DNA from 3 places in the Arthrobacter sp. AIWTK1 genome. Region 2 is predicted to be linked to each of the others. Evidence: riboswitches for the same ligand, from Rfam matches in the RefSeq annotation. Region 2 holds a riboswitch; each other region holds the start of a gene.
The links. Region 2 has a riboswitch for S-adenosylmethionine ahead of AC1MDG_RS19945 (DUF1737 domain-containing protein). Riboswitches for the same ligand answer to the same signal wherever they lie in the genome.

Region 1 (9,806 bases), 1.4 Mb from region 2:
TATCCGGCGAAGTCACGGCGTCCGGCCGCTTCAGCAACATCCGCGCCAACACCGTCAGCGGCGACATGAGTTTCGACCTCCACGGGTTCACCCACGACTTCGGGGCCAATTCCGTTTCGGGTGACCTCACCGTCCGGCTGCCCCACGACGTCGGCGTGGACATTGTCGCCAAGTCCGCCAGCGGCGCTGTGGTCATCGATGACCAGAAATACATCGTGCCGGGCGGCAAGGTGCAGACCATCGCCGGGCCGGATGAACAGCTCATGCTTGTCCGTACCAACTCCGTCTCCGGCAAGACCTTCATCATCCACAGTCAGCCGCCAGCGGACGCCGAAACGGAGGCCTAGATGCCTCCGGTCTTCGCCCACGGCGCACTGCGCCTCTATTTGCTCTCGCTTCTGGAGTCCGGCCCCAAACACGGCTATGAGCTCATCAAAGCGCTCAGCGACCGTTTCGGCGGCACCTACTCCCCCAGCGCCGGAACCATCTATCCGCGGCTCGGCAAGCTGGAAGAAGAGGGGCTCGTGGCCACAGAGGCCGAAGGACGCCGCACCAATTACCGCATTACCGCCGCGGGGCTGGTGGAGCTCAACCGGCGCAGGGATGAACTCGCCGGGGTCGAGAACGACATTTCGGCCTCGGTGCGCCGGCTGGCCGACAATCTGCGGGAGGATATCCGGGTCAACATGCGCGGACTCCGGGCCGATCTTGCCGCCACTGCTGAAGCAGCCAGGACGTCCGCGCGCACCGCAGGGTTTACTGACCGCGGCACCCGGCACACCCCCGAAGGCGACCGCACACTGAAAGAAGCGGAAATGCTGATTCAGGCGTTCAGGGACGACCTCCGGGTGGAGCTTCGGGTCCAGGCCAGCGCGGCGCCTATCAGCAGCGTCACACTCGAAACGATCCGGACGGTCCTGGACCAGGCAAGGATTTCGATCCGCAGTTCCCTGACGGCCGACAGTCACTAACCTTCTCTGGTTCGCGGGCCGTCGCGTGATGTGGGAGACTTGAGGGCAGCTCTTTTGAGTACCAAGATTAAGGAGGCCAGCTATGAGCAAGCGTGCACGTAAACGTCGTGACCGTAAGCGTGGCGGCGCGAACCACGGGAAGCGCCCCAACACCTAAGCTACGGTTTGGAATATGAGCTTAAAAGCGAAGGGCCCCGGAAACCACATGGTTTCCGGGGCCTTTCGTCGTTAACCTAGGCCTCAACAGGGCGGATCGCATGAATCCGGTCCAGGATGGCGCTCTTCAGGTTCTCCGGGGCAGCTTCCGTACAGGACCGCTTAACCACTTTGCGGATGACGCACTCGAGATCGTACTCCTCAAAGCACTCCGGGCAACCGTCCAGGTGATCTTTGATGTCGGCGATGTCGCTGTGTGTCAACGCACCGTCGAGGTATTCGTAAATACGTTGCATCCGGGCGTCGTCGCAATCGCCCAGTCCCTGGCAGTCGCTCATTTCCTGTTCTCCTGTTTTGTGCTTTCGGCCGCTGTGCCGGTATCGGCTGCAGCTTTGAAACCCCGCTCTGCTGCGTAGTCCGCGAGCATGTCGCGCAGCATCTTGCGGCCGCGGTGAAGCCGGGACATCACCGTGCCGATGGGGGTGTTCATGATGTCTGAGATTTCCTTGTAGGCGAAACCCTCCACGTCAGCGAAGTACACCGCCAGGCGGAACTCTTCCGGGATCGCCTGCAGTGCCCGCTTCACGTCGGAATCGGGAAGGTGGTCCAGGGCCTCCGCTTCGGCAGAGCGCAGTCCGGACGACGTGTGGGATTCCGCCCGGGCCAGCTGCCAGTCCTCAATGGTGTCCGAATTCGACTGCAACGGCTCGCGCTGCCTCTTGCGGTAGAGGTTGATGTATGTGTTGGTGAGGATCCGGTAGAGCCACGCCTTGAGATTGGTCCCGGGCTTGTACTGATGGAACGCGGAGAAAGCCTTTGTATAAGCCTCCTGCACCAGGTCCTCGGCGTCGGCAGGATTCCGCGCCATCCTCATGGCAGCCGAATACAGCTGGTCGACGTACTGCATGGCGTCGCGTTCAAACCGCTGCCTGCGCTGTTCAGAGGTCTCTGATCCGACGTCGACCCCGGCGTCGGCAGCTTCCGGCTCCGACGCTTCCGGCCCTGCGTCGGCGCGTACCCCGCCGTCCTTGCCGGCCGCGCCGTCCTTGCCGGCCGCGCCGTCCTGACGGGCCCCGGCATGCGCCGGAAGCTCACTGGTGGTCTTGGCGTCGTTTCCGGCGGCCTCATATATGGCCGCAACGGCCGGATCCATGGTGCTCATTGCCTTCAAGTCTACTGTGACGCGTCGCGAGGCTCCCGGCGGGGGTCCGCCGGCCTCGTCCCCGTGTCCAGGGAACTCCAGGGGCGTCAGGAGTTCCACACTGTCCCTCACCAATGTCAAAGCTTCATCTCCGCTCCGTAGTCCTTGTGTCGGTCCTGTGTCGTTATGTCGGCTGCCCTTGTGCCAGCGTCCGCGCAAGTCGACCACGCGTGCGGCCTGTCCGGCGCAGCAGGCGCCTGAGGCCGTGGCCAAGAACAGTCCCCGGCCCATCGGGACCTGCTTTTCATAACCACTGCCGGCGGGCAAATATTCCGCAAAAGTGCAAGACTAGAACCGGTTCCCCCGCAGAAGTTCCGCGGCTCGTCCACCCAGGAGGAAATTCATGTCGTTTGTCCGTATTCTCGCCCGCCCCATGCTGGCCTCCAGTTTCGTTCTCGCCGGCCTGGACAAGCTCAAGAACGCGGATGACACTGCGACGCAGTTGTCCCCTCTTCTGCGCCGGGCAGCGGACTCCCTCCCGTTCGCCACGAACGAAAAGGTCCTGGCGCGCGTCATCGGCGGCACCCAGGTGGGCGCCGGCGTGCTGTTCGCCCTGGGCAAGTCGGCACGGCTCGCGGCCTCCGTCCTCGCGGTCATTTCAGCGCTGAACGCTTTCGTTGAGTGGCGCAGTGCGGACATCACCACCAAGGAAGGCCGGGACGCACGGCGCACCCAGCTCCTGAAAAACGTCACCCTCACAGGCGGAGTGCTGCTTGCATCCGTGGACACCGCGGGCAAGCCGAGCCTGGCCTGGCGGGCCGAGCACCTGGCAGCCGATGCCCGCAAGGGTGCCAGCCACCTGGCAGCCGACGCACGGAAAACCACCACGAAGAAGTTCAAGAAGGCCGACAAAGCTGTCCGCAAGGCCGTGGACCACGCAGTGAAAGCATAGGCACGGATGACAGGCACCGCCCCCACCGCGTCAGTCCCTTCCGGACCCGTTGCTGACGGGCCCCACTGGCCGGCACCGTTCGCTGAAACACCGGTCGACGCCACAGTCACCGTGCCCGGTTCCAAGTCCCTGACCAACAGGTATCTGGTTCTTGCGGCCCTTGCCGACGGCCCTTCCCGCCTCCGCGCACCCCTGCATTCGCGCGACTCGGCCCTGATGATCCAGGCGCTCAGCCAGCTTGGTGCCGGCATCCGGGAAGTCCCCGGCGATGGCTCCTTCGGGCCCGACCTTGAGGTCACCCCCCTCGATCCGGACACCGCGGCAGCCGATGCCCGCGTCGACTGCGGACTCGCCGGCACTGTCATGCGCTTTGTTCCCCCGGTGGCCGCGCTCCGCAGCGGCGTGACAGTGTTCGACGGCGATCCGCACGCCCGGAAACGGCCGATGGGTACCATTATCGAGGCCCTGGCCGCGCTCGGCGTGCAGGTCCGCGCCGCGGACGGAGCCCGGCCGTCAGCGCTGCCCTTTGCGGTGGACGGCACGGGCGAAGTACGGGGCGGCCACCTGGTGATCGATGCAAGCGCCTCCTCGCAGTTCGTGTCGGCGCTGCTCCTGGTGGGCGCGCGTTTCACCGAGGGCCTGCACCTGGAACACGTGGGCAAGCCGGTCCCCAGCCTGGACCACATCAACATGACCGTGGCCGTCCTGCGGGAAGTTGGTGTGTCCGTCGACGATTCCGTCCCGAACCACTGGGTTGTGGCGCCGGGCGCCATCCGGGCCTTTGACCGCCGCATCGAGCAGGACCTGTCCAACGCCGGCCCGTTCCTCGCCGCAGCGCTGGCAACCCGGGGCACCGTCCGCATTCCCAACTGGCCTTCCCCCACCACGCAGGTGGGCGACTTGTGGCGCAGCATCCTGACCGCCATGGGTGCCACGGTCACGCTGGACGACGGGACGCTCACTGTCACCGGCGGTCCGGAAATCAAGGGCGCGGACTTTGCTGACACCAGCGAACTTGCACCGACCGTCGCCGCGCTGTGCGCATTGGCCACGGGTCCCTCGCGGCTGACCGGCATCGCGCATCTCCGCGGCCATGAGACGGACCGGCTTGCCGCACTCGTGACGGAGATCAACCGCCTCGGCGGCGATGCCGAGGAAACCTCAGACGGCCTGGTGATCCGGCCCGCAAAGCTCCACGGCGGCGTCGTGCACAGCTACGCGGACCACCGCATGGCCACCGCCGGCGCCATCCTGGGCCTCGCCGTGCCTGGCGTGGAAGTGGAAGACATCGGCACCACGTCCAAAACGATGCCGGACTTTCCGCAACTGTGGGAAGAAATGCTGACACGGCGGGCGGAACAGGCCAGTGGGGCGTAGCACCGGTTCCTGGGACGAGTCCGATATCCGGATCCGTCCCAACAAGAAAGGTTCGCGCCCCCGGACCAAGGACCGGCCCAGCCATGACGACGCCGTGACCGGCCGTATCATCACGGTGGACCGCGGGCGCTACACGGCTGTTGTGGGCGAGGATAGCGGGAACGAACGCACCGTGATCGCCGCGCGTGCACGTGAACTGCGCCGTTCACCCGTGGTAGCCGGGGACTTCGTGTCCCTGGTGGGCGATGTTTCGGGAGCGCCGGATACCCTGGCGCGGCTCGTGAAGATCCAGGACCGCCGCACCCTGCTGCGTCGCAGCGCCGATGACACGGACCCTATCGAGCGGGCGGTGGTGGCCAACGCGGACCAGCTTGTAGTGGTGGTCGCCGCCGCAAATCCGGAACCGCGCACCGGCTTTATCGACCGCGCCCTGGTGGCCGCATACGACGCCGGTATTGAGCCGTTGCTGCTGGTCACCAAAGCGGACGTCAAGGATCCCACGGAGCTCCTGTCCAACTACCGGCACCTTGATTTTCCGGTGATCATCAGCCGAACGGCCGACGCCGCGGCCTCCGGGATCGATGCACGCTCCGATGACGGGCTGTCAGCGCGGCTGGACAGCGACGCCGTCTCGCAGCTGCGGGCCCACCTCGACGGCAAAGTCACCGTGATGCTCGGCCATTCCGGAGTGGGGAAGTCCACCATGGTCAACGCCCTCACCGGAGCCGAGCGGGCCACGGGAGGGGTCAACGCGGTCACAGGCCGCGGACGGCACACGTCGTCGTCGGCGCTTGCGTTGCGCATCAGTGACGCGCCCGCCGGAAGCTGGATCATCGACACACCCGGCATCAGGTCCTTCGGCCTGGCCCATGTGGATCCGGACCGGATCCTGCGTTCGTTCCCCGACCTCGAACCCGGCACGGACGCTTGCGAACGCGGCTGCAAGCACGATGCGTCCGCCGTCAACTGCGGTGTGGATGCCTGGGTGGCCGAGGGACACGCGGGCCCGTCGGGTGCCGCGCGCCTGGCGTCCCTGCGGCGGTTGCTCGGCACCGACCCCCGGATGGAAGCTCAGGATGCCAAAGAACTCGGCATCGTTTCGTGACATCCCGGCCGGGCGGCCGCAGAGACGGTAGTTTGGAACCATGACCCAACCCGCTTCGAGCTACAACGATGACCTGCGCCTCGCCCATGTCCTGGCCGACTCTGTTGACTCCCAGACCATGAGCCGCTTCAAGGCGCTGGACCTTCAGATTGAAACCAAACCGGATCTGACGCCGGTAACGGATGCTGACAAGGCAGCTGAAGAGTCCATCCGCGGCCAGCTCTCCCGTTCCCGTCCGCGGGATGCCGTCCTCGGTGAAGAGTTCGGCAGTTCCGGGCACGGTTCCCGCCGCTGGATCATCGACCCCATTGACGGCACCAAGAATTTCGTCCGCGGCGTCCCGGTGTGGGCCACCCTGATCGCCCTCGTGGATGAGGGCGAGCCGGTGGTCGGCCTGGTCAGCGCGCCGGCGCTGGGCAAGCGCTGGTGGGCCGCGAAGGGAGCCGGCGCCTATATGGGGCGGTCGCTTGCTGCTGCCACGAGGTTGAAGGTTTCGAACGTGTCCAGGCTGTCGGACGCCTCCCTCTCCTATTCGAGCCTTGGCGGCTGGAAGGACCGCGGCAACCTGGACGAATTCCTGGGCCTCACCGAGGAAGTCTGGCGGACCCGTGCCTACGGTGACTTCTGGTCCTATTGCCTGGTGGCCGAGGGAGCGGTGGACATCGCCTGCGAGCCGGAGCTCAACCTTTACGACATGGCCGCCCTGGTGCCGATCGTCACCGAAGCCGGCGGCCGCTTCACATCGCTGGAGGGAGTGGACGGCCCGTTTGGCGGAAATGCCCTGGCCACCAATTCAATCCTCCATTCCGAGGTCCTCAAACGGCTGAACCCGGACCTCGACGACCTCCTCTGAGGCGCACCGCGGCTGGTGGCCGCTGAGCCGCGGCGCGGCTACATCGCCCGCGCCACGTCGGCGGCAGGCAACAGCCATAAGCCGAATAAAACGACGGCGGATGGCCCTCCCGGGGGCGTCCGCCGTCGTTTTATTCGGCGGGAATGCCATTCTTCCGCGTGCGTAACAAAGAGCTTAATAATTGCCGTGGCTTTCCCGCGGCGCAGTGAATGTCCTAATCTCGAAACAGGTCACGAGTGCCAGCGCTAAACCCCGGTTTGCTGGCCGGCAACCCTCCATTCGCGGTGGGGTGCCCCGGGTGACGACCAGGCCGGTCCGGAACGGACCCGGCAAGCGCGGATCCCCCAGTGCGGGGTCCCTTTACAGTGAGGTCCCCATGACTACTGCCACTTTCCCCGCAAACGCCGCAACCACGTCCGCCGCAGGCTTTCTGGACCAGCGCTTCACTGTTGCCCAGCGCCCCCTCTCAGCCGTCACCGGCGCGGAGATCCAGGCTCCCCTGATTCAGGGCGGGCATGTCCGTTACGCGAACCTCGATTACGGCGCTTCCGCTCCGGCGCTGTCCGTCGTCTCGGCCTACCTCAACGAGATCCTGCCGTACTACGCCAGCGTGCACCGCGGCGCGGGCTACGCCTCTCAGATCAGCACGTCAGTGTATGAAAACGCCCGGAACATCGTCCGCGATTTCGTGGGGGGCAGGGCTGACGATTCGGTCATTTTCACCCGGAACACCACGGACTCGCTGAACTTGCTGGCCGGGTGCCTGCCGGTGGCCGACGGCCGCCCCACCGGCGAGGTTTTGTACCTGGACATTGAACACCACGCCAACCTGCTCCCGTGGCAGGGCGTGCCACACCGCAGCGTTGTTGCCGCTCCCACGCTGAAAGCCACGCTCGAAAACCTGCGCTCAGAGCTCCAACAGGGTGACATTAGCCTGCTGGCCGTCACGGGCGCTTCCAACGTCACCGGCGAAATCCTCCCCATCCGCGAACTGGCCGCGCTGGCCCACGAACACGGCGCAAGGATCGTTGTGGACGCGGCCCAGCTGGCCCCGCACCGCCGCATCGACATCGCCGCGGACGACGTCGACTACCTCGCCTTCTCGGGCCACAAGCTGTACGCGCCTTTCGGCAGCGGCGTCCTGGTGGGCCGGCCGGACTGGCTCGACGCCGGAACCCCGCACCTCGCAGGAGGCGGAGCCGTCCGTGAGGCGCGGCTGGATTCCGTCAGCTGGACCACAGGACCGGCACGGCACGAGGGCGGCTCGCCCAACGTCCTTGGCGCCGCCACCCTGGCCCGGGCCACCCAGGTCATCGGCGCACTTGACCAGGAACTGTGGCACGCCCATGAGACCGCCATCCGGTCTTTCCTCGTTGAGGGACTGCAGAAGATCGACGGCGTCACTGTGCACCAAATCTTCAGCGACACCGACCAGGCCACGGACACCATCGGTGTGGTCAACTTCTCCGTCGCCGGCTACGACGCCGGCCTCGTGGCGGCCTACCTTTCCGCAGAACACGGCGTGGGCCTGCGGGATGGCCGCTTCTGCGCCCACCCGCTGCTGAAGCGCCTGGGGCTGCCGTCGGGCTCGCTGCGGGCAAGCTTCGGCGTCGGCTCCCGGCTGGAGGACGCCCAGCGCCTGCTCGCAGGCATCGAGGAGCTCCGCCGGACCGGCCTTGGCTGGGACTACGTGGTGGACTCGGGCCGCTGGGTGCCGGCCAACGACACCCGCAGCTACCCGGAGTGGGCACCCAACACCCCCGGCACCGCCGGCGCAGCGCCCTGCACCGAAGACTGAGGCCGCTGCGCGTGGGGTAAATTCGAGGGGTAAGAATTCCAGCCTGCCCGAAGGAGACTGCACGTGGCACGGGGAGGCCCCAAACTGCACCACCAGCGCCGCTACGAACTCGGCCAAAGCTTCCAGGACGGCGGCGAACACTATGATCGAGTCCGCCCCGGCTACCCTGCCGATTCAGTGGACTGGCTGCTCCGGAGCGCCGGCGGCACCGGCGGGGCGTCCGACGCCGCTGACATCGGGGCCGGGACGGGGAAGTACACCGCCTTGCTGGTGCAGCGCGGACTGGCCGTCTCGGCCGTGGATCCCTCACCGGACATGCTAACCCAACTACGGCTCGCCCTCCCCGGGGTTCCTGCGACGGAAGGCACGGCAGAGGCGACCGGACTCGCGGACGCGGCGTTCGACGTCGTCACCGTTGCCCAGGCATGGCACTGGTGCGACCCCCGCCTGGCCAGCACCGAGCTGTCCCGCATTCTCCGGCCCGGCGGCGTCCTGGGCCTGATCTGGAACCAGCTGGATACGTCCGTCCCGTGGGTCCATCGACTCTCCCGGATCATGCATGCCGGCGATGTGCACAAGCCGGATTTCCGCCCCGCGGTCGGACCCGAGTTCGCCGGGCTCGAGAGCCACCTGACCCGATGGGAAGATCCTGTGACAACCGGCGACATCGTCGAACTGGCAAAGTCCCGCAGCTATTACCTCGCCGCCGGTGAAAGCATCCGGGCCAAGGTCCGCGCCAACCTGGACTGGTACCTCCACGAGCACCTGGGGCACTCCGCCGCGGACGTCATCGGGCTCCCCTACCTGACCCAGACCTGGCAGGCGTTCAAGGCATGAGTGCCGCGGCCAAAGCGGTAGGCTTGGACTCGTGAAGACCAGCGCGCCCTCCTCCTCCATCGAGGACTACGTCAAGGTCATCTACTCCTTTACGGAGTGGCAGGATAAACCCATCACGTCCTCACAGCTGGCACAGCGGCTCGGCGTCGCCAACTCGTCGGTCTCGGAAATGGTCCGCAAACTCAAGGACCAGGGCCTGGTTGACCACAAACCGTACAGCGCCATCACGCTCACGGCCGACGGCATCCGGCTGGCGCTCTCCATGGTGCGGCGGCACCGGCTCATCGAGACCTACCTGGTCCAGGAACTCGGCTACAGCTGGGACGAAGTCCATGACGAAGCCGAACTCCTGGAACACGCCGTGTCGGATACCTTCATCGAACGGATGGCCGGCAAGCTCGGTAATCCCCTCCGCGACCCGCACGGTGATCCCATCCCGGCAGCCGACGGCACCGTCCAGATGCCGCATGCGCACCGGATGAGCGAACTCGACGAGGGTCACAAAGGCCGCATCACCCGGATCAGCGACGACAATCCCGAGCTCCTGCGCTATCTTGCCGCCCAGGAAATCGACCTGGACGCCGATATCGAGGTGCTGGGCCGGAAACCGTTCGGC
Region 2 (9,806 bases):
GGCGAGGCGCAGCGCGGAGGCCGAGGAATGGTTGACGCGCAGCGCCATGGTTTCCAGGCCCTTCGTCAGCACCCAGGCGTTGAAGGCGGACAGTGCGGGCCCGGTGTGGCGCATCAGCTGCTTGACCGGCCCGTCGATGAACTCCTTGGTGCCCAGGATGGCCCCGCCAAGGACCCGGCCCTGGCCGTCGATGTGCTTGGTGCCGGAGTACACGATCACGTCCGCGCCGAGTTCCCTGCAGCGCTGCAGCAGGGGAGTGGCAAAGACGTTGTCGACGACGACGGTCGCCCCGGCAGCGTGTGCCAGTTCGCTGACGGCGGCGATGTCCACGATTTCCTGCATCGGGTTGGACGGCGACTCGAAGAAGACCGCCGTCGTGGGCTCGGAAAGGGCGGCGCGCCACTGGTCCAGGTCCGGGCCGTCCACAAACACCGTTTCCACGCCCCACCGGGGCAGGATCTCGTTCAGGATCACAAAGCAGGAGCCGAACAGCGAGCGGGCGGCCACCACGCGGTCGCCGGCAGCCAGCAGGGCGCCGAGTGCCGTGAAGACGGCGGACATGCCGGACGCCGTCGCGAAGCAGGCTTCGGTGCCCTCGAGCAGCCGCAGCCGCTCCTGGAACGTGGCCACGGAGGGGTTGCCGTAGCGGGAGTACACAAACCGTTCGTCCTCCCCGGTAAAGGCGCGTTCGGCGGCTGCCGCGGATTCGTACACGAACCCGGAGTTGAGGAAGATCGGCTCGGCGGTCTCCTGGAAATTGGTGCGGTCAAGGCCGCCGCGGACAGCCTGGGTGTCGGGGCTCCAGCCGGCGGCGTCGGGATTGAAGGTCACTTAGTTCTTTCCGAGGTTGGTGGGCAGGCCGCGGTTCTTCCAGCCGTTGACGGTGCGTTCGCCGAATCGGTCCGGTTCGCCTTCAAAGCCTTCGAGGACGTTGTAGGCGGTGAACCCGGCCCGCGTGGCGGCAATCGCCGCAGCGACGGACCGGACACCGGAACGGCAGAGGAACACCAGCTCGACGCCGGAGTCCTCGGGTGCCTGTTGCTTCAGTTGGTCGACAAAATCCGGGTTGGGGATGCCGCCGGGGAAGGTCCACTGGATGAAGAGGGGATCGTTGTCCGTGGCTTTGGTGTCCGGTATTCCGATGTGCGCCCACTCGCCCTCAGTGCGCACATCCACCAGGACCGCGCCCTGTTCGAGTTTGGCCCAGGCGTCCTGCGGGCTCAGGTCCCCTGCGTAGCTCACGCGTGGCCCTCGAAAGCTTCGCCGGACAGGTCGGCGTCGAACTCAAGTTCATCAACCGCGGTTGCCACCGCAGCGTCCGAGCTGGCGACAGCCGCGGGAAGCACTACTGCCTGCGCCACGATCACGCTGGTGCCGTTGAACGTGGCCGCCGGGCTCCCGTGGAGGACGTAACCATCCGCCAGCGCGGCTGAGATGCGCTCGCAGAACGAACGGTCGTCGGGGCCGGTGATGAGCCGGTAGGACAGCTTTTCCTGCGGCAGCGCTACGGGCGGGTTTTGGTCGGCGGCGGCCAGTTCGGCGGCCGGGGCCAGCGGTGCGGGTGCGTCGGACACGACGGATCTCCTTCTCTCACGCTTGCAACTCGAGTATCGATATGCCGAGTATTCACCTGAGGCACCCCGCCGCGGAAGGAGGGTTGCCGACCGGCCAGTCAGGGCTTGGCGCCGGTTCTCATTACTCCCCAAAAACGTAACACTTACGACGGCGGCCCGCACCGCCGTCGTCGTCATCTTCCGTAACGGGACCGGCCGCACCGCGGCGCCACAGGGGCGCCGTCCATGCCCGGTACGTGACCCCGTATTGCAGTTACAAATGCCACCGCCGGGAGGATAATGACGGGAGATGAACCGCCGTCACGCCGGATGAAATCAGGCAGCCGTGAATGAATCGAACCGGAATACAGTCAGTCCCATGCTGCACTTCGGTTGGTTCGTGGGACACGGGTTCGGCGTCCAGGGCTGGGGCACGCCCGGGTACGGCATCGGATACGACTGGAAAAAACCCGCCCTGTACCAGCACGCGGTGCAGGAATTCGAACGCGCCGGGCTGGACCTGTTCATCATCGAGGATTCCCTCACGGTGCCGGACACGTACGGGGGGACTGCCGAAGTGTCGCTGGCGCAGGCGTCCTTCGCGCCCAAGCACGATCCGTTGGCCCTGGTGCCCTACCTGCTCTCCGCCACGGACCACCTCGGCATTGTTCCCACCATCAGTGCGTCCTTCTACCCGCCGTTCACGGCTGCCCGCCTGCTGGCCACGCTGCAGCACTTCTCCAGCGGCCAGCTCGGCTGGAACGTGGTGACCTCCGGCAGTGACCTTGCCGCGCAGAACTACGGGCTGGACCAGCAGATCGAGCATGACCTCCGCTACGAGAAGGCGGAGGAATTCGTTGACGTGGTGCGCAAACTTTGGCGCAGCTGGGAGCCGGATGCCATCGTGGAGGACGCGGTGGCAGGCGTCTTCGCGGACCATACGAAGGTCCACCCGATCAACCACGACGGCGAATTCTTCAAAGTCCGGGGGCCGCTGAACACCGCGCCGCTGCCCGAGGAACCGGTGCTGGTGCAGGCCGGAGCGTCGCCGCGGGGCAAGGCGTTCGCCGGCGGCAACGCGGACGTCGCAATTGCCCTGGCGAGGGGTGCTGACGGCATGAAGGCCTACCGCGACTCAATCCGGGCCGAGGCGGCCGCGGCCGGGCGGAACCCCGACGACGTCAAGGTGCTGTATGTCCTTAAGCCCACCGTGGTGGGCTCCCGTGCCGAAGGGGATGAGCTGCGGGAGCAGCGCCGCCAGCTCACCCAGCGCGACATCGACAGCCAGTTGAACTCCATCTCCTACCTCTCCGTGATCGACTTCAAACAGTTCGACCTCGACGCCCCGCTCCCCGAACTCACCACGAACAGCAACCAGGGCACCCTGGACCATTTCGCCAAGGCGGGCCCGCCCGGGTCCACGCTGCGCCAGCTCCTGCAGGCCCGCAGCGGCGGCGCGGGGGACAGCATCATCGGCACGGCCGACGAGATTGCCGACTACCTCGAGGAAACCGGCGCCCAGGTGGGCGGGGACGGGTTCCTGTTCTCCGGTTTCGTTGATCCGGCCACCGTTCACGGCGTGCTGGACCGCCTTGCCCCGGTGCTGCGGCGCCGCGGGCTGCTCCGGACAAGCTATGGCGACGGCGGCTTCCGCCGGAACCTGCTGGACTTCTAGTCGCCATGGGCAGCGGCAGCGGGAACTTCCTCATCGGCACGGCGCACCTGCGGGCAAGGGACCTCGCCGGGGCCGCGGCTGATCCGGCCGTGAAGTTCGTCCTGAGCGTGGACGCCCTGGAACTGATCGGGCTCTCCCGGGAGGTGGTGCAGCGGGCCATCGACTCCGGCCACCGCGTCTACGGCCTCAACACGCTGCTGGGCTCAGGCCGGGACACCGCCGTGGACGAGAAGTCGATCCTCGCCTACCAGGTGCAGGTGGTCCGCTATCACAACAGCGGGGTGGGGGAGCTGCTCGGCGCTGATGAAGTCCGGGCCGTGATCCTGGCGCGGCTGGTGGGCTTCAGCCGGGGCGGCTCCGGAGTCCGGCCGGAAACAGCCCGCTTCTATGCCGAAATGCTCAACCGCGGCGTGGTCCCCGCCATCCCGCGCGACGGGTCCGTAGGTTCCGCCGACCTGACCCACCTTGCCGCCGTGGCCGCCGTCGCCATCGGGGAAGGCCAGGCCGTTGCGGCGGACGGTCGGCTGCTGCCCGGCGGGCAGGCACTGGCCGACGCCGGGCTGGCTCCGCTGGATCTTGCGCCCGGCGAAGCCCTGGCCCTGGTCAGCTCCAACTCCTATTCAATCGGCGTCGGCGCCCTGGTGCTGCACCGCCTCCTGCGGCTCGCCGACCTTGCGGACACCGCGCTCGCGCTGTCGCTTGAGGCGACGGCAAGGCACGACGGCGGCGGCAACCTCAGCCCGTTTTCGCCGGCTGTGCAGGCGGCCAAGGCCGTCCACGGGCAGTCGGTCACTGCGGCCCATGTGCTCCGGCTCCTGGAGGACGGGTGGCTGGAGGATCCGGCCCGGGAGGCATCCGTGCAGGACGCGCTCTCCTTCCGCGCGGCACCCCAGACCCACGGCGCCGTCCGGTGGCAGATCACGGCGCTGGAGGATGCCCTGGAGGTGGAGCTGAACGGCCGCGGCGACAACCCGCTCACCGACATCGGGTCCGGGCGGATGGTCTCCGGCGGGAACTTCCAGCCCATGCAGCTGGCGCTCGCATTCGAGGCGCTGCGCCTGGGGCTGGCCCATCTCGGGATCAGCAGCGAACGCCGGATTGCCAAGCTCTATCCTCCGCAGCGGCGGATCCGTCAAAGGCACCTCGAGGCTGCCAGGAACGGAGCACCGCTGGAGCCGGAAGAGCTGCCCGGACTGCTGTGGTACTCGGCGGCAGGCCTGTTGTCCGAGCTCAAAGTCCTCGCGGCGCCGGCCACCCTTGGTGCGCCCACGCTGTCCGCGGATGTCGAAGACCACTCAACGCTGGCCCCGCTGGCCCTCCAGCTGCTGGAGCGTTCCGTGGATGCCGCCGGGAGGCTGCTCGCCATCGAGGCGCTGACCGCCGCGTACCTGCTGGGCGGAGCTGAGTCGCGTGCGGTGCGGCCGCTGGGAAAGGGGACGGGCGCCGTCGTCGAGCGTCTTTCCCTCCTGCTGGCCCGGCACCTGCCGGCGGCAGCGCTCGTGGAGCAGGCCCGCGTCGAACTGGACGCCTTCCTGTGCAACGGCTTCAACAGTGCCCTGGACGCCGCCCCGGAAACCCGCACCGCCGGCGGCCCCGCCAGCGGCACGGAAAGGCAACGATGAGCACCATGACAGGCAGGCACGCGGTCCGGGACGCCGATGTTGCGGCGGATGCCGCAGCCGTCCTGGCCCAGGTGGGGAACACCCCGCTGGTGCTACTGGACGTCCTGGGCAGGGGCCTGGGCAGCGCGGTCTACGTCAAGCTCGAATCCGACAATCCGGGCGGATCCATCAAAGACCGGACGGCGCTGAGCATGGTCCGGGCCGCTGAGCGCAGCGGTGAACTCCGGCCGGGCGCAACCATCGTGGAGAGCACCTCCGGGAACACCGGGATCGGGCTGGCGCTGATCGGTGCACTGACCGGACACCCCGTGGTGGTGGTCACCGGGGACACCATCTCATCCGAGAAGCTCGCCGCGCTGCACCGTTATGGCGCCAGGGTGGTGGTGACGGACTGGACCGCGCCGTCTGAGTCGCCGGAGAACGCGCGGGCCGTCGCGGCCCGGATCACGGCGGAGAATCCGGGAGCCTGGCGGCCGCAGCAGTTCGACAATCCGGCCAATCCGCTGGCCCACTACGAAGGGACAGCGCCGGAGATCTGGCAGCAGACGTCCGGGAAAGTGACCCATTTCGTGGCCGGTATCGGCACCGGTGGCACCATCAGCGGCAACGGCCGGTACCTGAAGGAAAAGACCGGCGGCCATGTGGAGGTGATCGCCGCGGATCCTGTTGGCTCCGTGTACAGCGGGGGCCACCCGGGCAAGATCCTGGTGGACGGCGTCGGTAACTCCTGGCCCCAGGCCGAGTGGCCCAAAATCTTCGACCGCGGCATTGTGGACCGTTTCCTGCGCATTCCCGACAACGAGGTGTACACCACGGAGCACCGGTTGCTGAATGAAGAGGGGCTGTCCCTGGGGCCCTCGTCCGGGCTTGCGGTGGCAGCCGCCCTCAGGGTTGCGCGCGCCGCCCCGCACGGGTCCGTGGTGGTGGCAATAGCGCCCGACGCCGGCAGCAACTACCTGAGCAAGGCCTTCAATCCGGTGTGGCTGGCCGACAACCACATCCACCTGGCGGCCGAATTCGTGGAGGATTAGCTCGCGTGCTTAGCATCACGACTCGGAAACGGCTAGAGACAGGCAGACCGGTCTCGTTGTACTCTTTTGAAACGTTCGCGGTTCCCGCATCCTCGAAATAAGTATGCGGTGTAGTCAAGGACGGGTCCCGGGCTCAGCCGGGACCAGCTCTTATAAAGGAATAGCCAATGTCAATGGATGAGAATTCTTTTCCAGCATTGACCGATGGAGAATCGACTGCGTACCGGGGACCGCAGCCGAACCCGCCTTCGGACGTGAGTGATCCGACGATCCGTGGACAGGCGTGGGACATCATCGAGTCTGTACTGGATGACGCCACTCCGCAGAGCGAGTGGGCACGTGAGCAGTTGCGCAGCCGGATGGAATCCCACCCGGGGAATCCCGAGCGCGCCCTCCTGGAGCACCTCATGGCCACACGGAGCATCACGGATGAGCAGTCGGACGATTCCGAGCCCAACCTGCCCAGCCCTGACTTGCCGACTCCCGACGAGGACTACGGCAATACGGTGCTGTTCACCCGCCGGAGCAGGCGCCGCATCGAGGCGATCCTCGGCGACAGGATGCTCCTCACCGCGTTCCAGCCCATCCACGAGCTTGCCGGCCGGAACGTCGTCGGTGTCGAGGCGCTGACGCGTTTTGTCAGCGACGACGGCGCCAGCGCGGATCACTGGTTCAACGAGGCCGCTGCCGTCGGACTCGGGACGGACCTTGAATTTGCCGCCCTGCAGGCAGCCCTTGTGGCCGCGGAACAGTTGCCGCCGCACGTCTACGTGGCTTTGAACCTCTCACCGGCCACGTGCCTGGACCCCCGGCTCCGGGCGTTCGTGGAGCAGTCCCAACTGGCGGTGGACCGGATCGTCGTCGAACTGACGGAACGCCTTGCCGAATACGAATACGATCCTGTGGTGGAGGCACTGGCACCGCTTCGTTCGCGCGGACTCCGGGTTGCTGTTGACGGCGCCGGCGCGGGCTTCGGTTCGATGAGCCAGGTCACGCACCTCAGCCCGGACATCATCAAGCTCGACCGCAGCCTCATCGCCGGAATCGACCACGCCGCGGGCCAGAAAACCCTGGGCGCGGCCATGGTGGAGTTTGCCCGGCAGGTTGGCGCGGACCTGGTTGCCGAGGGAATCGAAACCCAGGCCGAGCTCACCGCGGTCATGGACCTTGGGATGGCCTACGGGCAGGGATACCTCCTGGGCCGCCCCTCGGTCCAGCCGCTCGACTGGGCCGCCTGGCGAACCTCGGCCGACCGCGAGGCGTCCACGTCGGGATCCACCGGCCCGGCCAGCTAGACGCTCTCTCTCTCAGTTGTTGCTGCCTGAGTCGGGACGCTCTCTCGGTTGTTGCTGCCTGAGTCGGGACGCTCTCTCGGTCCCGGCTGATCACTCGATGGCCTGCATCCTGCTGATATCTCCACGGTGCGCCTGTCGGATCATTCCGCCGTTCAATCAGGACGGCGGGTGATCAGGCGGCCGACAACCGGCACACCAAGTGGAAGAGCGTTGGGAATTTACCGACCACAGGTGAGAGAGCGTTGGGCGAGGGGTGGGTATAGTGCCCGCTATGGATGACAAGGCAACTCTGCACCGCTACCTGCGCACGCGGCGTGCGGACCTCCTCGCCAAACTCGACGGGCTGGACGAGTACGACGCCCGGAGGCCCCTGACGCCGACCGGCACCAACCTGCTTGGCTTGGTGAAGCACGTGGCCAGCGTGCAGCTTGGATACTTCGGCGAGGTCTTCGGGCGCCCGAGTCCGCGGGACCTGCCGTGGGACGCCGAGGACGCAGAACCCGACGCCGACATGTGGGCTGGCCCGGAGGAGACCCGGGAGCAGATCGTGGAACTCCATCGGTTCTCCGCTGAGCACAGCGACGCCACGATTGACGCGCTGCCGCTGGACGCGCCCGGGGAAGTGCCCTGGTGGCCGGGGGAACGCAGGCACGTCACTCTCCACCAGATCCTGGTGCACATGTGCGTGGAAACGGCCCAGCACCTGGGCCACGCCGACATCCTCCGCGAGCTCATCGACGGATCAGCAGGCCAGCGGCCGGGAGACCCGAACCTGACATCGCGCACCGCCGAGGAATGGGCCGCCCACCGCTCGCGGATCGACGCGGCGGCCCGCGCCGCGGCGGACCAAGTGAGAGAGCGTTCCGGAAAAACCGGCAGGAAGTGAGAAAGCGTCCGGGAAAAGGGGGCAGGAAGTGAGAGAGCGTCCGGCGGCGGCGGGGGTGGGGGGCAGCAGCTACTCGATCGTGGCGAACAGCTCGTTGAGTTCGTCGGTCAGCTGTTTCCGGAGCGCGGGCGTGCCGATTTCCTTGCCGTCGATGTGGTTCACCGGAGCCAGCAGCCGGATGCTGGAGATCAGCCACACGGCGTCGGCGTCGAAAAGGTCCCGCGGCTCCAGCGGGCCGTAGCCGAGTTCCCAGCCCGCAGCCTTGGCGGCAGCAAAAAGTGCACCCTGCGACGTTCCCGGGAGGATGCCGCTGTCCAGTTGCGGGGTGATGAGGCGGCGCACCGTGCGGGTGCCGCCGTCGCCGTCGTCGACCGTGTCAAGGTGCGCCAGCAGGACGGTGGACGTAGGGCCTTCAAGGACGCGGCCGTCGGAGGATGTGAAGATGACGTCGTCCGCCCCCTGGTTGTGGGCGTAGCGCAGGGCCGCCATGTTGACCGCGTAGGAGAGCGTCTTGGCGCCCAGCAATAGCCACGGCGCCCGTTCGCCCACTTCACTGTCGTAGCCGCGGTCCAGGAGGATGACGTCGATTCCGGTCTCGCGCTGGCGCCGGCCGGCGGCCGGGACGGGGGAAGCCTGGACCCAGCAGGTGGGGCGCGCTCCGCCCTCGGCGCCGCGGGTGCAGATCAGCTTCACTACCGTCTCGTCTTCCTCCGGCGTGGCGGCGGGATGCTGGGAACGGTATTCGGCCACCGCTGTCGCGATGGCCCGGCGCCAGGTGTCCTCGGCGGGGATGTCCAGCTCCAGTGCGCGGGCCGAACCCTGCAGCCGCCGCAGGTGGGCATCGAGCTTCCTCGGGTTTCCGCCAACGGCCAGCATGGATTCAAAAACGCCGTCGCCGCGCGTGGCACCCTGGTCCGTGGCCATCAGCTGCGGCTGTGAAGCATCGGCGATCCGGCCGTCGTCGAACCGGGGGTCAAGGAAAACGAGAACGGTGGCCGGGGCAGCAGGAGTCATGCCTCAAGCTTAGCGTCGGCGCCGCTTCCTTCCCCTGCGGGGGATAGGCTGTGCTGGATGCCTCTCCGGAACCGGTCCGGCGGGCGAGTAACCGTTGGAGTCTGTCTGTGTTGTGGCCGTTTCCGCTGGTGGGCACCGCGCCTTACTGGCTCGTGCTGGCGCTGAGCATTGTTGACCTGGTCATCCGGGTGCTGGCGCTGGGAATCATTCCGGGCAACCGCCGTCCCACCACGGCCATGGCCTGGCTGCTGGGAATCTTCTTTGTGCCCGCTCTCGGCCTGATCCTGTTCCTGCTTTTCGGGAACTTCAAACTCTCCCGCAAGCGCCGGGCACAGCAGGACGCCGTGAACAAGCGGGTCCGCGCCGGCACCTCCCAGCTGACCGCCGTCGAAAGCGAATACGACGGCCCGGAATGGGTGGCCTCGGCGGCGGAACTGAACAAGACCCTCGGTTCGCTGCCCATGGTGGACGGCAACAGCGTGGAGCTGCTGCCCGGGTACCCCGACTCCATCAAGGCCATGGCCGCCGCCGTGCGCGGGGCGAAGAACTTCGTCAACGCCGAGTTCTACATCATGAGCACGGACCACATCACCGACGACCTGTTAAACGCCCTGGAAGAGGCCGCGGAGCGCGGCGTCCAGGTCCGTGTGCTGTTCGACCACCTCGGCACCCTGCGGATCAAGGGCTACCGGAAGCTGATCAAGCGCCTCAAAGCCAGCAAGATTCAGTG
Region 3 (9,806 bases), 1.8 Mb from region 2:
GGAGCCGGACAGCGCCACCGGCGCCAGGGCCCTGCCCATCTACCAGACGACGTCGTTCGTCTTCCCCAGCGCCGAAAGCGCCGCGAACCGTTTCGCGCTGGCCGAACTGGCGCCCATCTACACGCGTATCGGCAACCCCACCCAGGATGCGGTGGAGCAGCGCGTGGCCAGCCTTGAGGGTGGACTGGCAGCGCTGCTGCTCAGCTCGGGACAGGCTGCGGAGACATTCGCCATCCTCAACGTCGCCGAGGCCGGCGACCATGTGGTGGCCAGCCCCAGCCTCTACGGCGGCACCTACAACCTGCTGGCCCACACCCTGAAGAAGTTCGGCATCTCCGTGACGTTCGTGGAGGACCCGGACAACCTCCAGCAGTGGAAGGACGCCGTCCGGCCGAACACCAAGCTCTTCTTCGCCGAAGTGGTGTCCAACCCCCGCCAGGACGTCCTGGACATCGAGGGCGTCTCCCGCGCCGCCCACGAGGCAGGCGTCCCGCTGATCGTGGACAACACGCTGTCCACCCCCTATCTCATCCGGCCCCTGGAATGGGGCGCCGACATCGTGGTCCACTCGGCAACGAAGTACCTTGGCGGGCACGGCAGCGCCATCGCCGGTGTGATCGTGGACTCGGGCAACTTTGATTTCGGCAAGGATCCGGACAAGTTCCCGGGGTTCAACACCCCGGACCCCACCTACAACGGGCTTGTCTACGCGCGGGACCTCGGCGCCGGGGGCGCCCTGGGCGCGAATCTTTCCTACATCCTCAAGGCCCGCGTCCAGCTCCTGCGTGACCTGGGCTCAGCGGTTTCCCCGTTCAACGCCTTCCTTATCGCCCAGGGCCTGGAAACGCTGAGCCTGCGCGTTGAGCGCCACGTGGCCAATGCGGTGAGTGTTGCAGAGTGGCTGGAGGCGAGGGCCGACGTCGAATCCGTGGCCTATGCGGGCCTGCCGTCCAGCCCCTGGTACGAGCGCGGCCGCAAGTACGGGCCCAAGGGCACCGGCGCGATCGTGTCCTTCAACATCGCCGGCGGGGCGGAGGCCGGCAAGCGGTTCGTGGACGCGCTGGAACTGCACTCCCACGTGGCAAACATCGGTGACGTGCGCTCGCTGGTCATCCATCCGGCGTCGACCACGCACAGCCAGTTGACTGCGGAACAGCAGGCGGTGGCGGGGGTGACACCGGGCCTGGTCCGCCTCTCGGTGGGGCTCGAGCACATCGATGACATTATCGCCGACCTCGACGCCGGTTTCCGCGCAGCCAAGGGCGACTGAACACTGTGACCCCCGGCGCCCGACGCCGGGGGTCACATTGCTGTCACATTCTTCGCCATTGCGGGGACGCATTTCGTACACTCTTTACAGGTCATGAGTGCCAGCGACAGCCCCGGCTTGCTGGCCGGCAACCCTCCTTACGCGGCGGGGTGCCCCGGGTGAAGACCTGGCCTGCCGGCCAGTTGGCGGCGGGCAAGCGCGAAGAAGAGGTCCTCAGATGACGATTGCCGTCACCCGCAGTGGTGTACCCGAAACAACCAGTGTCCCCGATGGAACCGTCAGGTTCCTGGACATAGGCGGACTCGACCTGGAGGCCGGCGGCCGCCTGCCGGACGTCACGCTCGCCTACGAAACGTGGGGAACACTCAACGCCGACCGCTCCAACGCCGTGTTGGTGCAGCATGCCCTGACCGGCAGCACGCACGTCACCAGGGGAGCAAGCGATGAGGAGGGCTGGTGGGAGCAGCTTGCCGGCCCCGGAGCCCCGGTTGATACGGACAAGTACTTCGTGGTGTCCATCAATATCCTGGGCGGTTGCTACGGCTCCACCGGGCCCTCCACTCCCGCTCCGGACGGCAAGCCGTGGGGCTCGCGCTTCCCCCTGGTGACCCTGCGCGACACAACGGCGGCCGAGGCCCGGCTGGCAGATGCCCTGGGCATCGACAGCTGGTACGCCGTCCTGGGAGGATCACTGGGCGGAGCCCGCGCGCTCGAATGGGCCGTGGGCTACCCGGACCGCGTCCGGCGCTGTGCCGTGATCTCCATCGGCGCCAGCAGTACTGCCGAGCAGATCGCCTTTGCCCAGGCGCAGACCCTCGCCATCCGCCAGGACATCAACTTCAACGACGGCGACTACTACGGCGGCCCGGAACCTGAAGCAGGCCTGGCCCTGGCACGCAGGATTGCGCACATCACGTACCGCTCCGCCGACGAGCTCGAAGCCCGGTTCGGCCGGAGCGCCCAGGGTGGCGAAGCGCCGCTCCAGGCAGTGTCGCTGGGGGAGCGCGGCCGCTACCAGGTCGAGAGCTACCTCGATCACCAGGGCACCAAGCTGGTCCGCCGCTTCGACGCCAACAGCTACATCGCCATCACCGAAGCGCTCATGAGCCACGACGTGGGCCGGGGGCGCGGCCCGCTCAAGGAGGCGCTGGCGCGTGCCAAGGCTGAGTTCTTCATCGCCGCCGTCAATACCGACCGGCTGTATTTTCCGGCGCAGTCCCGCGAACTCGCGGCTGCACTCCCGGGCGACGTGCCGGTGCACGTCATTGAAGCGCCCATCGGCCACGACGGATTCCTGACCGAAATCGGCCAGCTTAACGCTCAGCTGAGGCAGAACTTCTTCGCCTAGCCCGCGGGCTCAATGTGCATTTATGCAGAGCGGTTCTGCAGAAAATGGCGTTGAGCCTGCGGCAATGTGAGTCCATACTCTAGGGGACCGGCGCGTTGGTGGTGCACATCACACGCGGCCGCTACGGAATGGTCCACATGGTGTCGACGGAGACGCCGAAGGAGTTCACAATGAGCACACAAAACTCCGCCGCAAGGCGCGCAGATGAGACTGACGTCAAGGCCTCAGGGCTAAAGAAGGTGGTAACGGCCTCAATGGCCGGCACCGTCGTTGAGTGGTATGAGTTCTTCCTCTACGCTTCAGCGGCCACCCTGGTTTTTGGCAAGACATTCTTCCCCAATTCCGGCACGGAGCTGGATGGCATCATAGCCGCCTTCCTCACCTACGCGGTGGGCTTCGTCGCCCGACCCATCGGCGGCATCGTCTTCGGCCACTTCGGCGACAAATTCGGCAGGAAGCAGCTGCTCCAGCTCAGCATCATCCTGGTGGGCGTCTCCACGTTCCTGATGGGCTGCCTGCCGACCTTCCAGCAGATCGGCTACTGGGCTCCGGCCCTGCTGGTCTTCCTGCGCTTCGCCCAGGGCTTCGCCGTCGGCGGTGAATGGGGCGGTGCCGTCCTGCTCGTTGCCGAGCACAGCCCGAGCAAGTCCCGCGGCTTCTGGGCCAGCTGGCCGCAGTCCGCTGTGCCCCTGGGCAACCTGCTCGCCACCGCAGTGCTCTTCACGTTGTCCTCCACACTGTCCTCCGCCGACTTCCTCGGCTGGGGCTGGCGCGTGGCCTTCTGGCTCTCCGCTGTGATCGTGCTGGTTGGCTACTACATCCGGACCAAGGTCACCGACGCCCCCATCTTCCTGGAAGCGCAGAAGGAAGTCACCGTCGAAAAGAAGGGCTACGGCGTCGCCGAAGTGTTCCGCCGCTACCCGCGCGGCGTCTTCACCGCCATGGGCCTGCGCTTCGCGGAGAACATCCTTTACTACCTCGTGGTCACCTTCTCCATCACGTACCTGAAGGTGGTGGTCCAGACGGACACCTCCCGGATCCTCCTGCTGCTGCTCGTGGCTCACCTCGTCCACTTCGCCGTGGTGCCGATGGTCGGCAAGCTCTCCGACGCCTTCGGCCGCAAGCCCGTCTACATGGCCGGTGCAATCCTGGGCGGTACCTGGGGCTTCTTCGCCTTCCCGATGATGGACACCAAGAACGATCTGGTCATTCTCGCCGCCATCACCATCGGCCTGCTCTTCCACGCGCTGATGTACGCCGGCCAGCCGGCCATCATGGCCGAGATGTTCCCCACCCGGATGCGCTACTCCGGCGTTTCCCTGGGCTACCAGGTCACCTCGATCGTGGCCGGTTCGATGGCCCCGATCATTGCCACCGCGCTGCTGAGCCAGTTCAAGTCCTCCACTCCGGTGGCCGTGTACCTGCTCGGTGCGTGCCTGGTCACCATGGTGGCGGTGTACTTCCTCAAGGAAACCCGCGGGATCTCACTGCACGACGTCGACGCCGCCGATGCCCAAGGCACCGCAGACCTCCTTGCCGCCAGCAAGAAGTAACGGCAGGAACCAGTGCCCATGCGAGCTGCAGTCCTCTACGCCACCGTCCCCGCCGGAACCAGCTATACCGAAGCACGCCCGCTCGTGGTGCAGGAACTTGACCGGCCTGAACCCCGCGCCGGCGAGCTGGGGGTGGCCATCACGTACTCCAGCCTGTGCCACTCGGATTTGTCGGTGGTGGACGGCTCCCGGGTCCGGCCGCTCCCCATGGCACTCGGGCATGAGGCCGTCGGCCGGGTGGTGGCAGTGGGAGAGGGCATCAGCGACGTCTCGGCGGGCGACCATGTTGTGCTCGTCTTCGTCCCCAGCTGCGGCGACTGCCGCGCGTGCCGCTCCGGGCGCCCGGCCCTGTGCCACCGCGCCGCCGAGGTCAACGGCTCCGGCGACCTGCTGCACGGAGAGGCGCTGCTGCGGACGCCGTCGGGGGAACGGATCAACCACCACCTCGGGGTGTCGGCCTTTGCGGACTACGCCGTGGTGGCGCGCGAATCAGTAGTGGTGATCGACGACGACGTCCCGGACACCGTCGCTGCCATGTTCGGCTGCGCTGTGCTCACCGGAATGGGCGCCGTGCTGAACACGGCGGCGGTCACCGCCGGGCAGTCGGTGGCAGTCTTCGGCCTCGGCGCAGTCGGGCTCTCCTCCGTGATGGCGGCATCCCTGGCCGGCGCCGCCGCCGTCATTGCCATCGACCCCAATGAGGGCAAGCACCAGCTCGCCCGGGATTGCGGGGCCACGGCAGTGGGAACTCCCAACGACGCAGTCCGGCTGGTTGCCGAGGCGACCGGTGACGGCGTGGACGTCGCCGTCGAGGCCGTGGGTTCCGCCGGGGTGATCGCCTCGTGCCTTGACCTCGTCACGCGCGGCGGCGCCGTCGTCTCCGTCGGGCTGCCGAAACCCTCAGCGGAACTGACCGTAGGAGCCCTGCAGTTCGCCGGAGCAGGGAAGCGGCTCCTGGGCTCCTACATGGGGGATGCCGTCCCGGAGCGGGACATTCCGCTGTATCTTGACCACTGGCGCGCCGGGCGGCTTCCGGTGGAACTGCTGCACACGGACACCAGGCCCCTCGGGGAGATCAACGAAGGCCTTGACGCCCTGGCCGCCGGACAGGTGGTCCGCCGGCTGTTCCGGGCCTAGTGTCAGGGCCGGCGTCGTGTCAGGCCGCCAGGATGTCCCGGCGGCCTGACACTTCCGCCTTGAGCGCCTCCACCACGGCCCGGACGGACGCCGAACGCAGTGACTCGGGACGCGCCACCGCCCAGATGGGGAGCTGGCGCTGGAACAGCTCAGGCAGCACGGGAACGAAGTCCGGCTTGTCCGCCACCATGAAGTTCGGCAGCAGGCCGATGCCCGCGCCGTGCCTGACCGCCTCCACCTGGGCGAAGACGCTGGTGGCCTGGAAGCTGGATTTTGGCGCGGGCAGCTGCGAGGACCGGTGGCCCAGTTCCGCCACCTGCAAAGCCGACTCCACGTAGGAGACAAAGCCGTGCTCGCGGACGTCATCCAGGGCCGCGGGCAGCCCGCGGGACCGGACATAGCCCGGGCTGGCATAGAGCCGCAGGAAGTAGTTCGTGAGGAAGATGGGCTGCACGTTGGTGACCTCCATCCGGCCCACCACCACCTCCAGGTCCACGCCGGAACGGTTCTGGCTGACCTTTCGCGTGGCGCTGAGCATCTCGATGCCCAGCAACGGGTTCTCCTGCTGCAGTCGCACCAGTGCCGGGGCGACGAATTCCGCCCCGAACCCGTCGGACGTGCTGATCCGGACCATGCCGGACAGTGAGTGTTCGCCGTCGCCGATGGTGCCGGCAAGGGACCCGAGCGTCGCCTCGATCGCCTCCGCTGCGGCAACGGCCCGGTTGCCCAGTTCGGTCAGTTCCCAGCCGTGCGGGCTGCGCTCCAGTGTCCGGCCGCCCAGCTGCTTGTCCAATGCCAGGATCCGGCGGGAAATGGTGGTGTGAGTGGTGCCCAGCGTCTCTGCCACGGCATTGAACCGGCCCAGCCTGGCCACGGTCAACAGGATCAGCAGGTCATCAGGGCTCGGCAACCGGTTCACATCCACTTATTCACGTCCATCTGTCTGGTTCGCAGTGCGCGTTTCCCAAGGATGTGCATCAATGCACATGCTCTCTGTAATTTTTCCCCTTGATTGCACTCTAACAGGGTGTGATGGTGGACACGGAACCTCCAGCAATACCGGCTGGTACTCGAAGCAAAGGAGCTTTAGCCATGGCAGTAGTCGCTTGGATCGGTCTCGGAAACATGGGTGGGTCCATGTCATCAAACCTGGCGAAGGCCGGTCATGACGTCCGCGGATTCGACCTTAACCCCGAGGCGGTCGCAGCCGCGGAAGCCGGCGGCGTGAAGCCCGTGGGCAGCATCGCCGCGGCGGTGAACGGTGCCGACGTCGTGTTCACCATGCTGCCGAAGGGCGAACACGCCCGGGCCGTGTACCTGGGGGAGGACGGCGTCCTGGCCCATGCGGACACGCGTACGCTGCTGGTGGATTCCTCCACCATCGACATCGCCTCCGCCCAGGCACTGCACGACGCCGCCGCTGCCGCCGGCTTCCGTTTCGTGGACGCCCCCGTCTCGGGCGGCATGAGCGGGGCGAAGGCGGGGACCTTGACATTCATGATCGGCGGCCAGGCGGATGCGGTGGCCGAGGCCACGGAATACATCCGTCCGATGGCCTCCAACATCATTCCCACCGGCGGCGCCACCACGGGGCAGGCGGCGAAGATCTGCAACAACCTGATGCTCTTCATCAACCTTGCCTCCACGGCCGAAGGTGCGGTGCTCGCCGAGCGGCTGGGCCTGGACAAGCAGGTCTTCTGGGATATCGCCTCGGTGTCCTCGGGTGACAGCTGGGCGCTGCGCACCTGGTACCCGGTAGCCGGTGTGGTCCCCACCGCGGCCTCCAACAACGACTTCGCCCCGACCTTCACCACCGAGCTCGCGAACAAGGACATCGGCCTGGCCATCAGTGCCGCCCGCGACATCGGCACCCCGCTGGAAATCGGCGAGCACGTGCAGACGCTCTTCCAGCGCCTCATCGACTCCGGGCAGTCCGGCAAGGACTGCTCCATGATCATCAAACTCGTCGACGGCTCGCTCGAGACCTCCAACTAACCGCAGCCTGCTTCACGAATAGGAATTTCCCATGGAACGCATTCCGCACTTCATCAACGGCGCCCTGGTCAGCGACGCCGACCGTTTCGGCCCCGTCTTCAACCCCGCCACCGGCGCGCAGGACAAAGAGGTAGCACTGGCCTCAGCATCCCGGGTGGAAGAAGCCATCGCGGCCGCCCAGGCCGCCCTGCCCGGCTGGCGGGCCACCAGCCTGGCCAAGCGCACCAATATCTTCTTCCGCGTCCGGGAACTGCTGACGCAACGGAAGTCCGAGCTGGCGGCCATTCTCACCAGCGAGCACGGCAAGGTGCTCTCCGACGCCGAGGGCGAGATCTCCCGCGGCCTTGAAAACATAGAGTTCGCCACGGGCCTCTCCCACATGCTCAAGGGCGAACGTTCGGAGCAGGTGTCCAGCGGCGTGGACGTGCACTCAGTGCGCCAGCCGGTGGGCGTGGTCGCCTGCATCACCCCGTTCAACTTCCCCGCCATGGTCCCGCTGTGGATGATCGGCAGCGCGCTGGCCTGCGGCAACACCGTCCTCCTCAAGCCAAGCGAGAAGGACCCGTCGTCGGCCGTTTTCATCGCCCAGGTCTTCGCCGAGGCAGGCCTGCCGCCGGGCGTCCTTAACGTGGTCCACGGTGACAAGGAGGCCGTGGACGTCCTGCTGGAACACCCCGGCGTCAAGGCTGTCAGCTTCGTGGGGTCCACGCCGATCGCGCAGTCCATCTACAAGCGGGCTGCGGACCACGGCAAGCGGGTCCAGGCGCTGGGCGGTGCCAAGAACCACATGGTGGTCCTGCCGGACGCAGACCTGGACATGGCCGCGGACGCCGCCGTGTCAGCCGCCTACGGCTCCGCGGGGGAACGGTGCATGGCGGTGTCCGTCCTGGTGGCGGTGGGCAACATTGCCGACGACCTGGTGAAGGCCATTTCCACCCGCATGGCGGACCTCAAGATCGGTCCCGGTACGGATCCGGCCTCGCAGATGGGCCCCCTCATCACCAAGGAACACCGGGACAGGGTTGCTTCCTACGTGGCCGGGGCAGCGGACGAGGGCGCCACTGTGGTGGTGGACGGGCGCGAGCAGGCCTTCGACTCGGACGGCTTCTTCATCGGGGTCAGCCTGGTGGACCACGTCAAGCCGGGCATGAAAGTGTACGACGACGAAATCTTCGGCCCCGTGCTTTCGGTGGTCCGCGCTGAAAGCTACAGCGACGCCGTCAGGCTGGTGAACGACAACGAGTTCGGCAACGGCGTGGCCATCTTCACGCGCGACGGCGGCGCGGCGCGCCAGTTCGAGTTCGACGTCGAGGCCGGCATGGTGGGCGTCAACGTGCCCATCCCGGTTCCGGTGGGGACGTTCTCGTTCGGCGGCTGGAAGAACTCGCTGTTCGGCGACACCCACATGTACGGCCCGGACAGCATCCGCTTCTACACCCGCGGCAAAGTGGTGACCACCCGCTGGCCGGACCCGTCCACTTCCGTGATCGACCTCGGCTTCCCGCAAGTGGACTGAGGGCCGGACGACGCAGGCCGCGGGATCACGGTCAGGGACCTCATCGGTCTTCTGGCCTCGATCCGCCCCTGCGGCGACAGCGCCGCCCTGATAGACCAGGTGCGCGATCTGGAGGATTTGAAGTCGGCCGCGGCCGCGATGCAGGCCCGCTCCTCGGTGGCGTTCGACGTCCAGCAGCGCTGTGCCCAGGCTGAGGCCGGGCTTCCGGCGGATGAGCTGGGCAACGGTGTCGCTGCCCAGATCGCCTTGGCCCGCCGTGAATCACCGGCCCGCGGCGGCCGGCTGCTGGGACTGGCCAAAGCCCTGGTGACGGAGATGCCCCACACCCTGGCAGCCCTGCACACCGGTCAACTCAATGAGTGGCGCGCCACGCTGCTGGTGAAAGAGACCGCCTGTTTGTCCGCGGCGGACCGGTGCGCCGTCGATGAAGAACTCGCCGCAGACGCCGGGACCCTAAGCGGCGCCGGCGACCGGACCATCGTCGCCGCAGCCCGGGCGGCGGCCTACCGTCGGGACCCGCGCTCCGTGGTCAACCGTGCCCGCAACGCCGTGGCCGACCGGCACGTGAGCCTTCGCCCGGCACCGGACACCATGACGTACCTGACCGCCCTGCTCCCGGTCACCGCCGGCGTGGCCGTCCACGCAGCACTCACGCGGCGGGCCGACGCGCTGCGCTCGGCCGGAGACGACCGCTCCCGCGGACAGATCATGGCTGATGATCTCGTCGAGCGGATCACGGGCACGCCGGGCGGGATCGCGGGGATTGAAATCCAGCTCATCATGACCGACCGCACCCTATTCCAGGGCGACAGCGAACCGGCGAGGCTGCCCGGATACGGCGTGGTCCCTGCCGGGTGGGGCCCGGGAGGTCGCTGTCCAGGGCCAAGGCCATGACCGGCCCCTGAACGTTTGGCTCCGTCGGCTCTACACCGTCCCGGGCAGCGGGGATCTCGTGGCGATGGACTCGAGGGCAAGGCACTTTCCGCC

Region 1: linked by a shared signal. The riboswitch ahead of AC1MDG_RS13420 (aminotransferase class V-fold PLP-dependent enzyme) and the one ahead of AC1MDG_RS19945 (DUF1737 domain-containing protein) in region 2 are both predicted to bind S-adenosylmethionine.
Region 3: linked by a shared signal. The riboswitch ahead of metX (homoserine O-acetyltransferase MetX) and the one ahead of AC1MDG_RS19945 (DUF1737 domain-containing protein) in region 2 are both predicted to bind S-adenosylmethionine.

The regions. Positions count from the first base shown of each region.
Region 1 covers NZ_CM155287.1:2,904,437-2,914,242, forward strand. The annotation lists gene AC1MDG_RS13375 (DUF4097 family beta strand repeat-containing protein) at 1-347, shown strand, start outside; gene AC1MDG_RS13380 (PadR family transcriptional regulator) at 348-971, shown strand; gene AC1MDG_RS13385 (50S ribosomal protein bL37) at 1,054-1,128, shown strand; gene rsrA (mycothiol system anti-sigma-R factor) at 1,205-1,465, opposite strand; gene AC1MDG_RS13395 (sigma-70 family RNA polymerase sigma factor) at 1,462-2,289, opposite strand; gene AC1MDG_RS13400 (DoxX family protein) at 2,672-3,220, shown strand; gene aroA (3-phosphoshikimate 1-carboxyvinyltransferase) at 3,227-4,597, shown strand; gene rsgA (ribosome small subunit-dependent GTPase A) at 4,587-5,702, shown strand; gene hisN (histidinol-phosphatase) at 5,743-6,555, shown strand; SAM riboswitch class IV at 6,784-6,897, shown strand; gene AC1MDG_RS13420 (aminotransferase class V-fold PLP-dependent enzyme) at 6,932-8,353, shown strand; gene AC1MDG_RS13425 (class I SAM-dependent methyltransferase) at 8,417-9,190, shown strand; gene AC1MDG_RS13430 (metal-dependent transcriptional regulator) at 9,222-9,806, shown strand, end outside.
Region 2 covers NZ_CM155287.1:4,338,126-4,347,931, reverse strand. The annotation lists gene AC1MDG_RS19955 (O-succinylhomoserine sulfhydrylase) at 1-831, opposite strand, end outside; gene AC1MDG_RS19950 (rhodanese-like domain-containing protein) at 832-1,242, opposite strand; gene AC1MDG_RS19945 (DUF1737 domain-containing protein) at 1,239-1,535, opposite strand; SAM riboswitch class IV at 1,588-1,700, opposite strand; gene AC1MDG_RS19940 (NtaA/DmoA family FMN-dependent monooxygenase) at 1,933-3,228, shown strand; gene AC1MDG_RS19935 (aromatic amino acid ammonia-lyase) at 3,234-4,850, shown strand; gene AC1MDG_RS19930 (PLP-dependent cysteine synthase family protein) at 4,847-5,881, shown strand; gene AC1MDG_RS19925 (EAL domain-containing protein) at 6,136-7,176, shown strand; gene AC1MDG_RS19920 (DinB family protein) at 7,448-8,062, shown strand; gene AC1MDG_RS19915 (aminodeoxychorismate lyase) at 8,132-9,076, opposite strand; gene cls (cardiolipin synthase) at 9,184-9,806, shown strand, end outside.
Region 3 covers NZ_CM155287.1:1,482,548-1,492,353, forward strand. The annotation lists gene AC1MDG_RS06735 (bifunctional o-acetylhomoserine/o-acetylserine sulfhydrylase) at 1-1,270, shown strand, start outside; SAM riboswitch class IV at 1,360-1,475, shown strand; gene metX (homoserine O-acetyltransferase MetX) at 1,488-2,618, shown strand; gene AC1MDG_RS06745 (MFS transporter) at 2,789-4,171, shown strand; gene AC1MDG_RS06750 (zinc-dependent alcohol dehydrogenase family protein) at 4,190-5,308, shown strand; gene AC1MDG_RS06755 (LysR family transcriptional regulator) at 5,328-6,227, opposite strand; gene mmsB (3-hydroxyisobutyrate dehydrogenase) at 6,401-7,303, shown strand; gene AC1MDG_RS06765 (CoA-acylating methylmalonate-semialdehyde dehydrogenase) at 7,335-8,819, shown strand; partial or broken gene AC1MDG_RS06770 (HNH endonuclease) at 8,844-9,806, shown strand, end outside.